Regions from separate parts of the Actinoplanes sp. NPDC021490 genome, predicted to be linked through region 1. Evidence: riboswitches for the same ligand, from Rfam matches in the RefSeq annotation. Region 1 holds a riboswitch; the other holds the start of a gene.
The links. Region 1 has a riboswitch for cyclic di-AMP ahead of ACZ3I4_RS38380 (C40 family peptidase). Riboswitches for the same ligand answer to the same signal wherever they lie in the genome.
Positions count from the first base shown of each region.

Region 2: linked by a shared signal. The riboswitch ahead of ACZ3I4_RS22040 (transglycosylase family protein) and the one ahead of ACZ3I4_RS38380 (C40 family peptidase) in region 1 are both predicted to bind cyclic di-AMP.

Region 1 is NZ_JBVHFW010000019.1:194,889-202,067, forward strand. Features, by position in the region: gene leuS (leucine--tRNA ligase) at 1-474, shown strand, start outside; gene ACZ3I4_RS38365 (TVP38/TMEM64 family protein) at 539-1,285, opposite strand; gene ACZ3I4_RS38370 (type 1 glutamine amidotransferase) at 1,368-2,078, opposite strand; gene ACZ3I4_RS38375 (MurT ligase domain-containing protein) at 2,111-3,331, opposite strand; cyclic di-AMP (ydaO/yuaA leader) riboswitch at 3,786-3,966, shown strand; gene ACZ3I4_RS38380 (C40 family peptidase) at 3,973-4,794, shown strand; gene mraZ (division/cell wall cluster transcriptional repressor MraZ) at 5,345-5,776, shown strand; gene rsmH (16S rRNA (cytosine(1402)-N(4))-methyltransferase RsmH) at 6,065-7,129, shown strand; gene ftsL (cell division protein FtsL) at 7,126-7,179, shown strand, end outside.
Region 2 is NZ_JBVHFW010000008.1:58,201-65,379, forward strand. Features, by position in the region: gene ACZ3I4_RS22015 (DUF2795 domain-containing protein) at 19-231, shown strand; gene ACZ3I4_RS22020 (site-2 protease family protein) at 282-878, shown strand; gene ACZ3I4_RS22025 (MFS transporter) at 856-2,733, opposite strand; gene ACZ3I4_RS22030 (universal stress protein) at 2,911-3,342, shown strand; gene ACZ3I4_RS22035 (serpin family protein) at 3,339-4,529, opposite strand; cyclic di-AMP (ydaO/yuaA leader) riboswitch at 4,687-4,846, shown strand; gene ACZ3I4_RS22040 (transglycosylase family protein) at 4,849-5,391, shown strand; gene ACZ3I4_RS22045 (M4 family metallopeptidase) at 5,581-7,179, shown strand, end outside.

The sequences.
Region 1 (7,179 bases):
GGGAACGGGCCGCTGGAGCCGGCCGTGCGCAAGCAGCTGCACCGGACGATCGCGGGCGTTCGCGAGGATCTGGACGAGCTGCGGTTCAACACCGCCATCGCGAAGCTGATCGAGCTGACCAACACGCTGACCCCGCTGCCGTCGGCGTCGCGCGAGGCGGTCGAGCCGCTGCTGCTGATGCTGTCCCCGTTCGCGCCGCACATGGCCGAGGAGCTGTGGGGCAAGCTGGGCCACCCGGGCTCGATGGCCTACGCCGACTTCCCGGTGGCCGACCCGGCCCAGCTGGTGGCCGACTCGATCACATATCCGGTGCAGGTCAACGGCAAGGTCAAGGCCCGCGTGGAGGTGTCACCGACGGCGCCCGAGGCCGACGTGCGGGCCCAGGCGCTGACCGCCGTGGCCGAGGCGCTGGCCGGGCGCGAGCCCAAGAAGGTCATCGTCGTCGCCGGCCGCCTGGTCAGCGTCGTCGTCTGACGGCTCTGAAGACAAAGCAGAAGGCCCACCTCGTACGAGGTGGGCCTTCTTGTTCTTACGTACGTCAGGCGGCCGCGGCGGCGGCCTTCTTGGCCGAGCGCTTCCACCAGAAGACGATGCCGGTCGTCAGCGTGAAGCCGATCGCGGCCGGGGCCAGCGACAGCGGGCTCATCTCGCCCGGCTGGACCACGGCCGCGCCGATCACCGCGTACGACACCGCGGACGGGATCGAGGCCAGCGTGGTGCCGAGCAGGTAACGCTTGCGGCAGACGCTGGTGGTGCCGTAGGCGTAGCCGACCAGGCCGAACGGGGCCAGCGGCAGGAAGCGGACCAGCAGCACGGCGGAGAGGCCGCGGCGGTTGAGCCAGCCGTCGAGACGCTCGAGCTTGCCACCCGTACGGGCGGCGAGAGCGCCCCGGCCGACCCAGCGGCCGGCGTAGTAGGTGGCGGCGGCGGCGATGATCGCCGCGGCCAGGGCGGTCGCGGCACCGGTCGCGGCGCCGAGCAGCGCGCCACAGGCCAGCGTGATCGCCGTGCGCGGCACGAGCACCGAGAGCAGCAGACCGCCGATCACCGCGATCGCGACCGCGGCGGCGGGCCCGAGGCTCGCGACCTGGCCGGCGATCTGCGAGAGCGGGAGCGTGGCGGCCGCGACGGCCACGCCGCCGACGACCCCGCCGAGGACGCCGAACCGGACGAGGCGGCGCTTCCACCCCATCGACGCCTGGACCGGAGCTTCCGACTGCGAGGGCTGAGAAACCTGAGAGTCCGCGAGGTTCACGCCCCGCGGGGCGATCAGGATGTCAGTCATGCAGGCGTACCGTCCCTTGTTCGTCGGGTCAGTTGCTGGTCGTGTGCCGGAGCGTCGTGTGCCGGAGCGTCGTGTGCTGGAGCTAAGCGCCGGCGGCCGCGAGTCGTTCGCCCCGCAGTTTGTCGGGCCAGGTGTCGTCGACCGGGGCAAGACTATCCGCGCCGATGGACCAACGCAGTAGCAGATCGGCTATAGCTGGGTTGCGAGCGAGCGCGGGCCCGTGGGAATACGTCCCCAGGATCTTTCCGTGCCACGCTCCCTCGGTCTGGCCGTCGTTGCCCACTCCGGCGGTCACCCGGGCCAGCGGCGCCACCCCGGGGCCGAGGTGCGTACGCCCGCCGTGGTTCTCGAAACCGGACAGCGGGGGCAGGCCCAGCCGCGGGTCGATGTCGCCCCGGATCTCACCGACCGCGCGGGTCTCGCCGCGGTCGGAGTGCAGGTCGAGCAGGCCCAGGCCGGGGCACTTGGCCCCCTTGGCGAAGAACGAGTGACCGAACAACTGGTAACCGGCGCAGATTGCCAGGACGGCCGCGCCCTGGTTGACCGCCCGGTGCAGGCCGCCGTCGTTGATCAGGCGCTGGGCCGCCAGGGCCTGCGGGCCGTCCTCGCCGCCGCCGATCAGATAGATGTCGGCGGTCGAGGGCATCGGCTGGTCGGACCGCACCGAATACGTCTCCACCGGGATGCCCCGCATGGCGGCGCGGCGGGCCAGGATCAGCAGGTTGCCGCGGTCCCCGTACGTCGAGAGCAGGTCCGGATAGATCCAGACGATGCGAAGCACGCTCTCACTCATGGTCTTCCTTCTGTTCTGCGCGGCGGGCCGGCTCAGTTGACACGGTCGAGCACCGCCCGGATGTCCTGGAACGCCGTGTAGTTGGCGATCACCTCGAGGCGGCCCGGCGGCACCGACTGGATCGCCTCCTCGAAAGTCAACACGTGCCGGAACCGGATTCCGTTCACCTCGAGGCGTACGGCGAGGTCGAAGGCGCGGTCCCCGGTGATCAGCACGGGCCGGTCGTGCAGGGGCGAGAAGTCGACGTCGTAGAGCCACGAGGTGTCGAAGCCGTCGGGGTCGCGGGCGTTGATGGAGAGCAGGGTCGGCGCCTGCTCGGCCATGTCGAACGCCTCCAGCCAGCTGGCCGGGTTCTTGGCCAGCAGCAGGCGGATGTTGCGGCCGTCCCGGTCGACCTGCGCGTAACGGCCGGCGATCGAGGCCACGGTGGCCAGCCGGGGGAGCGCCTCGATGGGGCGGACGCCGAACTCGGCCGCGACGGCCAGCGCGGTGGCCGCGTTGCCCAGGTTGACCGTGCCCGGCAGCTGCAGCTTGACCAGGTGCCAGTCGCCGCGCGGGTCGATGACGCCCTCGTCCTCGACGCGCCACTGGGCCTGCGGGCGGCGCAGCGGGCAGCCGGTGCACCACCAGTCGCCGTTGGCCCGCTCGATCGGGTCGCCGCTCTCGGGGCAGACCCACGAGTCGTCCATCCACCGCTGGCCGGCGCTGAACCAGGTGATGTGCGACGAGCCGCGGGCCGCCCACACCACCATCGGGTCGTCGGCGTTGGCGACCACGGCGACATCGGGATGTCCGGCGAGCGCGGTGCGCCACATCTGGGCCATCATCGCGACCTCTTTGGCCCGGTCGAGCTGGTCGCGCGAGAGGTTGAGCAGCGCCACCACGCGCGGGTTGGTCTCGTCGATCACCCGGGCCAGGTAGTGCTCGTCGACCTCGAGCACGGCGAACGGGGTCGCTCCGGCCTTGGCCAGCGCCGACGTGTGCCCGGTGGGCATGTTGGCGCCGAACGAGTTGGTGGCGACCGGGCCAAGCACCCCCAGCGCGGCCGCGGCCAGGCGGGTCGTCGTCGTCTTGCCGTTGGTGCCGGACACCAGCGCGATCGCGCGCCCGGACGCGAGGTGACCCAGCAGATCTGGGTCGATCTTGAGGCCGATCCAGCCGCCGATCACCGAGCCGTCGCCGCGTCCCGCGGCCCTGGAGAGTGCGGCCGCGGTTTTCGACACGGAGGTCGCGACCTTGGCCCGCAGGGGCATTTTCCCGTCCGTCACGGGAGACGAGGTTACCGGACCCGGCTGTTACGTCGAGTTGCCGAGCATCCGGTGGCCGGCGAGCGGCCGGAACACGGCCGGCGAGCATCGAGATCAACCATTCGAAGGAAACCATTTTGGCCGGTGAGAAAGGTTTGAACGGCGGAAGAGTGAAATTGCGGTCTCCGTCACCCGATTGGTGCCGGCCAAATATGTGTTCTGATTCACCCGTAACCTTCAACCCTCGGTAATTCACCAATCACGAGTGGTGATGGCAATTCTTGTCGCCTAGTAACAAATCGGACAGTGGTCAATGTGCCAAATACTCTCTGTTACTGAACCGCTTCCCCCGGGCCGCCGGAAATCGGTGTAGCAAGGTCTGGCCGGCAGCACCCGCTGCCTGACTCGCAACGACCTGGTTCACGCCGAGCCCTGCCCCGGGCCGGTCGACGCGACCACCCGCACCAGAACACCAAGAAGGCATACGGGGGCAGGGACGGGGGAACCATTTCCGGTCCACTCCGCACCACCCGCTCCGGTGGTGACCACGGAGAACCTTGGGGTGAAGTCGCTTTGGCGACCGGGCAAACCTTCCCGCCCGAACCCGACAGCTAACCTCGCAGGCGTGCCGGAGGGATATCTCTACCGTGCACGAAAACAGTTCGAGCCGTGGCCGCCGCAAGGCCGGCGCCGGTGCCGTCGCACTGTCTCTTGGCCTCGGTCTCTGCCTCTGCGCGGGCCAGTTGGTCGCCCCTTCGGCGGCCAGCGCCGCGCCGATCATCACGGCGGCGTCCGCCTCCGCGAAGGTCAAGCCGTCGGTCCGCAGCTCCATCTCCACCCGGAGCGTGACCTTCGGCGGCAAGATCAAGGTCACCGCGAAGTACATCAACCCGGCCAACGGCAAGGTGATCACTTCGGGCACCGTCCGCCTGCAGGCGCTCCGCAAGAGCAAGTGGGTCAACCTGTCGGCCAAGACGCTGGGCAAGACCGGCACCGTCACGCTGACCGGCGAGCCGCACGTCAGCGGGTCCGTCCGGGCCTACTACGTGGGCACCCCGACCTACAAGGCGGTGGCCGGCGGCAAGTTCTCGGTGACCGTCAAGCCGAAGTCGGCGCCTGTACGGACCAGGATCATCAACGAAGCCAAGAAGCACGTCGGATCGCTGTACAAGTACGGCGCGTCCGGCCCGTCCCGCTTCGACTGCTCGGGCTACACGATGTGGGTCTACAAGAAGGCTGCCGGTAAGAAGCTTCCCCACAAGGCCAACTCGCAGCAGAAGTACGGCAAGTCGGTCGCCAAGGGCAGCAAGCAGATCGGCGACCTGATCATCTTCCGCAACGGCTCGTACGGTTACCACGCCGGCATCTACGCCGGCAGCGGTTACATGTACGACTCCCCGCACACCGGCGCGCGGGTGTCGAAGCGCAAGATGATCGGCTCCAACTACGTGGTTCGCCGTCTGGTCTGACGAGCCTGACTCGGCGGGACGTGCCCGGTTCGGGTGCGTCCCGCTGTCACGCTCTCGTCTTTCCCGTACGCGGCAAGCCCGCCCTGATCCCCGTTGCCCGCCCCTGCGGCGAGGCTTGCCCCTTCGCTCGTCCCCGGACGCCGGGCCGCCCCACGCGGCCCGGCGTTCCTGCATGTCCGGCCCTATATAGAAGGCCCCGCTCCACCGCGACCCCCCTGCGTCCTCCACTTTCCTCCCCGGAGGGGGTTGACATCGTGGTCGTCTGGGCGGTTCGGGCGTGTTTGAGGGGGTTCTTGACAGGGTGGCCGGGAGGATGTCGGAAACCGGACGTGGTTGATCATGCTCGGGCCCTCCACTTCCGCCCCACCTCGTTGAGCTGGGGTTTCGTCTGCGAATCGGCTTCGCGACCCCGCTCATTCGGCTTGCGGGTGGAGGGAAGTGGAGTAGAGTGGAGCGCAGTGGCAGGGCCGAAGTCGAACAGACCTGAGGGGCCTGCCGGCCCGAGTTGACAGGCGGACCGCGAACCGCCCGGGGCAGGGGGTAGGGGCCGATGTTTCTCGGCACGCATACCCCACGCCTCGACGACAAGGGGCGGCTGATCCTTCCGGCGAAGTTCCGTGATGAGCTGGCGGGAGGTGTCGTGATCACCAAGGGGCAAGAACGCTGCCTGTACGTGTTCCCGATGCCGGAGTTCCAGCGCATCGCCGGTCAGCTGCGGGAAGCACCGGTGACCAACAAGGCCGCACGGGCCTACAGCCGGGTCTTCTTCGCCAGCGCGCATGACGAGGTCCCCGACAAGCAGGGGCGGGTCACCATTCCCGGCCACTTGCGGGAATACGCGGCGCTGGACCGTGAGCTCGTCGTCATCGGCGCGAGCACCCGGGTGGAGATCTGGGACAAGCAGGCCTGGGAGGACTACCTCGCGGCGAGCGAAGACGAGTTCGCCGACATCGAGGAGGGGGTGCTGCCCGGCGGACTGTAGGCACGGCACTCGACTGGGCCCGCGAAGGCCCGGACGCTGCTGCTTCCGTACTGCGAGATCTCCAGCCGCTCCCGCTCCTGGCGCCTCTTCCCCGGCGCCAGGCGCGTGTCCGGCCAAGGGCGAGCCCGAATGGCAACGGGCACGAGCGGATGGGGATCTGGCGGTACGGGCGGGCGTCCGGGAAACGCCGCGGAACGGGTGACGTACGCGGGCGTCGGCACGAACAACCGGCAGGTCGGTGCCGGGCAGGGCGCGCGTGACAGTCGGGGTGGGGCGATGGGGGTCGACATGGGGGAGCTGCGCGGCACGCATGTGCCGGTGCTGCTCGAGCGCTGCCTCGAGCTGCTCGACCCCGCGCTGCGGCTGCCGGGCGCCGTGCACGTCGACTTCACGCTGGGTCTGGGCGGTCACGCCGAGGCGGTCCTCGAGCGTTATCCGGACGTGGTCCTGATCGGACTCGACCGCGACACCGAGGCCCTGGCGCACTCGCGGCGCCGTCTCGAGCGGTTCGGCGAGCGGGCCCGGCTGGTGCACGCGGTCTACGACGAGCTGCCCCGGGTTCTCCACGAGCTCGGCCTGGCCGCGTTCCACAGTGGGCTGTTCGATCTGGGTGTCTCGTCGCTGCAGCTCGACGAGGCCGATCGCGGTTTCGCGTACGCCCAGGACGCCCCGCTCGACATGCGGATGGACCAGACCTCGGGCATCACCGCCGAGCAGGTGGTGAACGACTACGAGCCGGGCGACCTGGTCCGGATCCTGCGGGCGTACGGCGAGGAGAAGTTCGCGCCGCGGATCGTCTCGTCGATCGTGCGCGAGCGGCAGAAGGGCCGGCTCACCTCGACGGCGCGGCTGGCCGACCTGGTCAAGGCCGCGATTCCGGCCGCCGCGCGGCGAACGGGTGGAAATCCCGCCAAAAGAACGTTTCAGGCGTTACGTATTGAGGTAAATGGCGAACTCGCCACGCTCGAGGCCGCCGTTCCGGCGGCCTTGGATGCCTTGGCCCCGAAAGGGCGCCTTGTGGTGATGAGCTACCAATCTTTGGAGGACCGCATCGTCAAACGCGCCCTCACGGCGAGGACGCGGAGCACCGGGCCGATCGATCTGCCGGTCGAGCTGCCCGGGACGGGTCCGACACTGCGGCTGCTGACAAGGGGGTCGGAGCCGCCCAGCGAGCAAGAGGTCATGGCCAACCCGCGAGCGGCTTCGGTCAAGCTGCGCGCGGTCGAGCGCATCGAGCGCGACGGAACAGCAACACCCGGGGCCGCCCGCGAACGGCCCCGAATGACTACAACGCACGGGGGACAAGGGCGGTTACGCCCGGGGGAACGTGAAGAGGGGGAGGGGAAAGCATGAGCGAGCGCACCCACGCGCCGCGGTCGGGGGGCCGGGCCGCGGAAGAGCGA
Region 2 (7,179 bases), on a different contig from region 1:
GCCGGGGTAGGCAGCGGCATGGAGAACCATGACTGGACAGCGGTGGCGGAAATTCTCCAGGCCGCTGACTACCCCAGCAACCGGCAGGATCTGATCAACCACGCGCGGCATCGCGGAGCCGACGGCCGCACCCTGTCCCTGGTCAAGGCTCTCCCGTCCGGCGTCTATCGCAACCTCGTCGACGTACGCGACGGCCTGCGCCGCGCCCTCACCCTGCCCGAGGCGTCGTAGCCCCCACCGGACGGGACGCCGCCGGCACGCCCACTCCGCGCTGGACCGACGTGCTCACCGCCGTCCGGGCCGCCGACGGGCCGACCACGCTGACCGTGCTCCGCGGCGGCGAGACGGTGACCTTGAACGTCGACGTCGCCGACGGCCGGATGGGCGCCTCCCCGCAGCCGCCGCCGGCCTATGTGAAGGGCGGCTGGGCCGAGACGGCCGCGTTCACCGGCGAACTGATCAGCGACACGGCCGTCCAGCTCGCGGCGTTCCCCGAGCGGATCCCGGCCGTGGTCAAGGCGATCGGCGGGGAACGGGCGGCCGACACGCCGATCAGCATGGTCGGCGCGAGCCGGCTCGGGGGAGAAGCGGCCGAGCGCGGGCTGTGGGCCACCTTCCTGCTCCTGCTGGTCAGCCTCAACCTGTTCCTGGCCCTGTTCAACCTGCTGCCGCTGCTCCCGCTCGACGGCGGCCACATCGCGGTCGTCTGGTTCGAACGCCTCCGCGACACCGTCCGACGCCTGCGCGGCCGGCCCGCCGGCGGCCCGGTCGACTTCACCCGGCTGTTCCCGGCCACGATGGTGCTGGTCGTGCTGGGCGGGGCGGTGATGGCCCTGACCATCACCGCCGACCTCGTCAATCCGATTCGTCTGCAGTAGACGCCCGGAACATGCGCTCCTCGTCCAGGGCGGACGTCTGCACGACCAGAACGTCGCACACGGCGTTGCGGACGACTCCGGCCGGGACCGAGCCGAGCAGCTGGCCGTGGCTGGCGCCCAGGCCGCGGTTGCCGACGACGATCAGGTTGGCCGGGTTGTTGCCGACCGTGTCGAGCAGGGCCTGGGCCGGGTCGCCGCGCACCAGCAGCTGCTCGATGTAGCGGGCGCGTTCCCGGGTCAGGCCGGTGACCGACTTGCCCATGGCTCGGCGGGCGACCTCGACCCCGTACAGGTCGTGGTGGGTGCCCTCGGCCAGATCGGCCGGCGGGTCCTCGTCGTCGCGGTAGGCGGTCACGACGACGAGACGGGCCTGGGCCGCCTGTGCTACCTCGGCCGCGCGGTCCACCGCGTACAGGGAGGTGGGTGTGCCGTCGGAACCGACCACCACGCGGTCGTAGACGGTAATGCTGCGCCGCCCACCGAGCGGGACGATCGGGGACTCGTCGGCCTCGTCCGGCGGGTTGACCCACAGCATGGCCACGGCGCCGATCCCCAGCAGCACGCCGGCCAGGATGATCGCGTTGCTGCCCTTGCTGTCCAGCCAGTGCTCGAAGATCCAGCCGAACGTGAGCGTCTGCACCAGCATCGGCACCACGATCATCATGTTGAGGATGCCCATGTAGACGCCGGTGCGCTTGGCCGGGACCATGCTGGCCACCATCAGGTAGGGCACGCCGACCGCGCTCGCCCAGAAGATGCCGACGCCGATCATCGGGACCAGAGCCAGGTACTGGTTGTCGATGTGCGCGAGCCAGACCAGCGCCACCGCCGCCAGGCCGAGGGCGATGGCGTGCACCCGCTTGGCGCCGATCCGCTGGGCGAAGCCGACCAGGAACAGCGCGGACACCATGGTGACGAAGTTGTAGGCGCCGTTCTCCAGGCCGCTCCACGCGATCGCGTCGTCCCAGGCCCGGCCGCCCTGCTCGGGGTTGGCGTTGAACACCGTCTCGCCCAGGCTCACCGCCAGGAACTGCCAGTAGATGAACATGGCGTACCACTGGAAGGCGAACACCACACCGATCTTGTGCATGGCCACCGGCATGACGCGTACGGCATCGGCAATTTCCCGTACGGCGGGCCGGAGCCCCCGGGGCGCGTTGGCCATCTCCTCGAGATCTTCGTCCGAGGGCTTCAGTTCCCTCGTACGGGACATGGCCGTGAGCACGGTGAGCAGGATGCAGACGGTGCCGATCATGAAGCAGGCGAACATCCAGTACGGGACCCCGTTGCCCGCCTCGGTCTGCAGCGCCTCCACTTTCTGCAGCGCGAACAGCGACACGTTGGCCAGCACGGCCCCGGCGCCGGTGAACATGCTCTGGGTCAGGAAGCCGCGCGCCAGCTGCGATTTGGGCAGCCGGTCGGAGATGAACGCCCGGTACGGCTCCATCGAGGTGTTGTTGCCCGCGTCGAGCAGCCAGAAGCAGATCACGCCGAGCCAGAGCACGCCGACGAACGGGAACGCGAACAGGATGATCGCGCACAGGATGGCGCCGGTCACGATGAACGGTCTCCGCCGGCCGAACCGGGGATGCCAGGTGCGGTCGCTGATCGCCCCGATCAGGGGCTGGATGATCAGACCGGTGACCGGACCGGCCAGGTTGAGGATCGGCAGCTGTTCGGGATTGGCCCCGATCAGCAGGAACAGCGGGTTCACCGCGGACTGGGTGAGCCCGAAGCTGAACTGAACCCCGAAGAAACCGAGGTTCATCATCAGCAGGGCGGGCCCGCTCATCAGCGGTTTGCGATCGGCTGCCCCGGATCCCGTCGAGACGGTGTCCGACGTCGTAGTGGTCATGGGCGAGCTCCCCTTCGACCTCGAAGATGGTGCTGTGAGTGATCTAGATCACACACTCCGTTTCGACGCTAAACCCGTCGCGGGACACCCGCAAGCAGAGACGTCGATACGTGCGTCTGGCTGCCGTTTTCCGGCCTCGACATTGCCGGGCGGGCGACGGCGGGCCTGTAATGAGCTATGAGCACATGGACGACGATCGTTGTCGGCGTCGATGGATCGCCGAGCAGCCGCAAGGCCCTGATCTGGGCCGCGGCCGAGGCGGCGGATCACGGCGCCGATCTTCTCGTGCTGAACGTGTGGGAGCACACACTGCTGCCACCGGTGGGTGGGCCCAGTGTTTCCGACCACGCGGTGGCCGAGCCGAGCCAGGTCACCACCGAGGAGCTGCTCCAGGTGATCAAAGAAGAGCTGGGGGAGGATCCGCCGGTTCCCGTGCAGGCCCAGGTCCGGCAGGGGCGCCCGGCCAAGGTGCTGATCGAAGAGTCGGCCGGCAAGGACCTGCTTGTCGTGGGCAAGCGCGGCCACGGCGGTTTCGCCGGGCTGGTGCTCGGCTCGGTCAGCCAGCACGTCGCCGCGTACGCGCAATGCCCGGTGACGGTGGTGCGTTAGCGCGGGTCGCGGACGGCTCCGAGGAAGAGGATCGTGCCGGTCTGCCGGTCCGAGATGGTGAACTGGAACGGCCGGTCGGCACGGAACACGGACGGGTTCACGGTGGCCGAGGTCGTCATGACCCCGCCCGTGACGGCGGCGGCCTCGGTGCCCTTCTCGTCCACCTTCACGTACGTCTTGTGGTAGACCTTCTCGAGCCATCGGCCGTCGGGTGACATCGGACGGAAGTTCGCCCGGCCCGGGTCGAAAGCCGTGACCATGCCCAGTTTCCGCAGCGGCCCGTTCAGGTCGCCCTCCCAGCGCAGCTCGAAGCGGGGCAGGGCGACGTCTTCGAACTTGCGGGACACGAGACCGGTGCTCAGGGCCTGCCACTGGGCGGCGCCGGCCGTCGTGCCGTCCTCGGACAGGATGATTTCCATGCCGTAGCGCCCCTTTTCGCCGTACGGGAGACGCAGCATGCGGAAGCCGTCGCGCTCGGCGTAGAGCAGCGAACGGCCGGTGAGATGCATCATCGGCACGGTGACCGGGCCGCCCGGCGTCGTGAACCTCTCGCCGCGCGCGGTCTCGAACTCGTTCTGCCATTTTCCGAGGAAATACACCGCATTGAGCAGGACGAGCACCGCCTGCGCACTGGGCAGTCCGAGCTCGCGGGCGATGCCCTTGATGCGGCCGCCGGTGTTCTCGTCGACCCAGTCGTCGATCTTGCGGGCCGCCTCGGGCGAACCCAGGTCGACATCCTCCACCGTGCCGCCGAAACTGCGCCGTACGAACTCGAGATAGTCGTCCTCGAGGGTGCCGTTGTTGTAGAGCGCGTCGGACACCGACAGCGTCACCTCGTCGGTGTCGGCCAGCTCCCGCAGCAGCGCCCCGACCCGTTCGTCCTGACCCTCGCGCAGGCCCAGCACCCGGGCCATCTCGGCCGCCGTGCCGCCCTCGGCGCCGGCCGAGACCATGGCCAGCAGCACGGCCACCGACAGCGGCGAGGTGATCGTGTTCCGGTCCGCCCGGTCGACCTCGCGGAACAGGTCGAAGCCGAACCGGCCGACCGCCCGCGCCACCGGGCCCGCGTCGGCCGCGGCCAGCTCGACCTGAATGCGAGCGGCATCACCCGGTGGCTTGCCGCCACCGCACGCGGCGGTCACCAACACGCCGCAGACCAGGACAAACGTTGTCAGGAGACGGATCACACAACTGAGACTGGGAATCGGTCCGGCGGGTTCCCGGCCGATGAGAACAAGCTCACGATTGAGCCTTCAAGTTTGGCCGTACGGGTCCCGGCGTGGTTACCGTCGGCCGGTCCGCAATCGCGGCACCCCGGGCGGAACGCCGAATCCTGCCGCCGCCCGCGAGGAAACGAACCCAGGCATGGAGCGGGGGACCCACTAGTTCCTCGGCGCGCCGCTGCATTGAGACGCCGGCGCGCCTCGGGGTGAAGCCGCGTCTCGCGGCCGGGCAGCCCAGCCCGAACCCGACAGCTCACCTCGCAGGCGTGGAGGTAGTTCTGTCATGGCACAGCTCGGAAAGAAGACCCGTGTCGCGTTCGGCCTGACGGTCGCCGGTGTCGCCGGAGCGTTCGGCCTGCTCGGCCCCGCGTCGCCGGCCCAGGCGTCGAGCGTCAACTGGGACGCCGTCGCCAAGTGCGAGTCCGGCGGCAACTGGAGCATCAACACCGGCAACGGCTACTACGGTGGCCTGCAGTTCAGCCGCAGCACCTGGAAGGCGTACGGGGGCACGAAGTATGCCTCGACCGCGAACAAGGCCACCAAGGCCGAGCAGATCAAGGTCGCGGAGAAGGTGCTGAAGGGTCAGGGCATCGGGGCCTGGCCGACCTGCGGCAAGAAGGCGGGAGTGAAGAAGGCCACTCCGGTCGCCGCGAAGAAGCCCGCCAAGTCCACCGGCAAGTACTACGTCGTGCGGTCCGGCGACACGCTGGCCTCCATCGCGGCCAAGAAGCACGTCAAGGGTGGCTGGAAGGCCCTCTACCAGCTCAACAAGTCGACGCTGGACAGCCCCAGCCGGATCTTCCCCGGTCAGCGGCTCGCCCTCTGATCGGCCGTGTGCCCGGCCCGGTCGCGGGCCGGGCACACGTTATCTTTCCCGGGCCGATCGGCTGTACATCGACAGAATTAAATGGAAACTTAAACTTTACAAGCGGTTCTTCCCCGCTGGAGCCCACGAACTGTGAGGATCTCTCACATAGACATACGTGGATGTCTATGCTCGTGGGGAGGAACAAACGTGAGATTTGCTGTCGCGCTGGCCGGCGCCATCGCCCTGGCCAGTGGGGGCCTGGTGGTCACCGCCACTACCGCGTCCGCCGCGCCGGTCACCCCCGGCTCGTCGTTGCTCGACCAGGCCGGACCGTCGATCAAGAAGTCGGACAAGGACCGCTACGCGGTCTACAGCACCAGGAACGGGATCACCCGCTACACCCGCACGTACGACGGGCTCCGCGTCTACGGCGGCGACCTGGTCATCCGTACGAAGGCCGGGAAGTTCGCCGGAGCCTCGGCCGGCCTGACCCGGCCGCTCAGCCTGAGCACCAAGCCGTCGGTCACCGCCGACCGGGCCGCCGCCGCGGCGAAGGCCGAGTTCGAGGGCACGATCACCGGGACCGCCAAGCCGGAGCTGTTCGTCGACGCGAGCAGCGGCCTCGGCAAGCTGTCCTGGGAAACGGTGATCACCGGCTGGCAGCCCGACGGTCAGACGCCGTCGCGCTTCCACGTCATCTCGGACGCGCTGACCGGCCGGGTCGCCGGCTCGTACGACGAGATCGAGAACGTCGCGGGCACCGGCAACAGCATCTACTCCGGTCCGGTGGCGCTCGAGTCGACCGCGGCGGGGGAGTCGTTCAACCTGATCGATCCCGTACGCGGGGGCGGTCTGACCTGCGACATGGGCAACCGCACGTCGGGCGCCTGTGCCACGTTCACCGACGCCGACAACACCTGGGGCACGGGCGCGCCCGCCGACCGGCAGTCGGCCGCCGTGGACGCCCACTTCGGCGCGGCCGTCACATTCGACTACTTCAAGGACGTGCACGGCCGCAACGGCATCTTCGGCGACGGTCGCGGTGTCCCCTCGCGTGTGCACTACGGCAGCGCGTACGTGAACGCCTTCTGGGACGGCGCCCAGATGACCTACGGCGACGGCACGGGCAACGCCAAGCCGCTGGTCGCGCTGGACGTGGCCGGGCACGAGATGTCGCACGGCGTCACCGAGAACGTCGTGCCGGGCGGGCTGACCTACTCGGGTGAGTCCGGTGGCCTGAACGAGTCGACGAGCGACATCTTCGGCAGCATGGTCGAGTTCCACGCGGGCAGCACCGAGGACGCCGGCGACTACGACATCGGCGAGAAGATCGACATCAACGGCAACGGGTCGCCGCTGCGCTACATGTACAACCCGACCCTCGACGGGCGCTCGCACGGCTGCTGGTCGACCTCCACCCGCAGCGTCGACGTGCACTACTCCTCCGGCGTCGCCAACCACTTCTTCTTCAACCTGGCCGAGGGTTCGGGCGCGACCGCGTACGGGACCTCGCCGGTCTGTGGCAGCGCCGAGTCGGTCACCGGTATCGGCCGGGAGAAGGCCGCGAAGATCTGGTTCCGGGCCCTCGACGCGTACTTCGTCTCGAACACCGGCTACGTCAACACGTCGACGCCGGCCAACACCGCACGGGCCTACTCGCTCGCGGCGGCCACCGACCTGTACGGCGCCTGCAGCACCGAGTACAAGGCCGTGCAGACCGCGTGGACCTCGGTCAACGTGGCCGGCAACGACGAGGTGTGCTCGGACGGCAACGACTTCTCGTTCGCCCTGTCCGCCGCGAGCGCG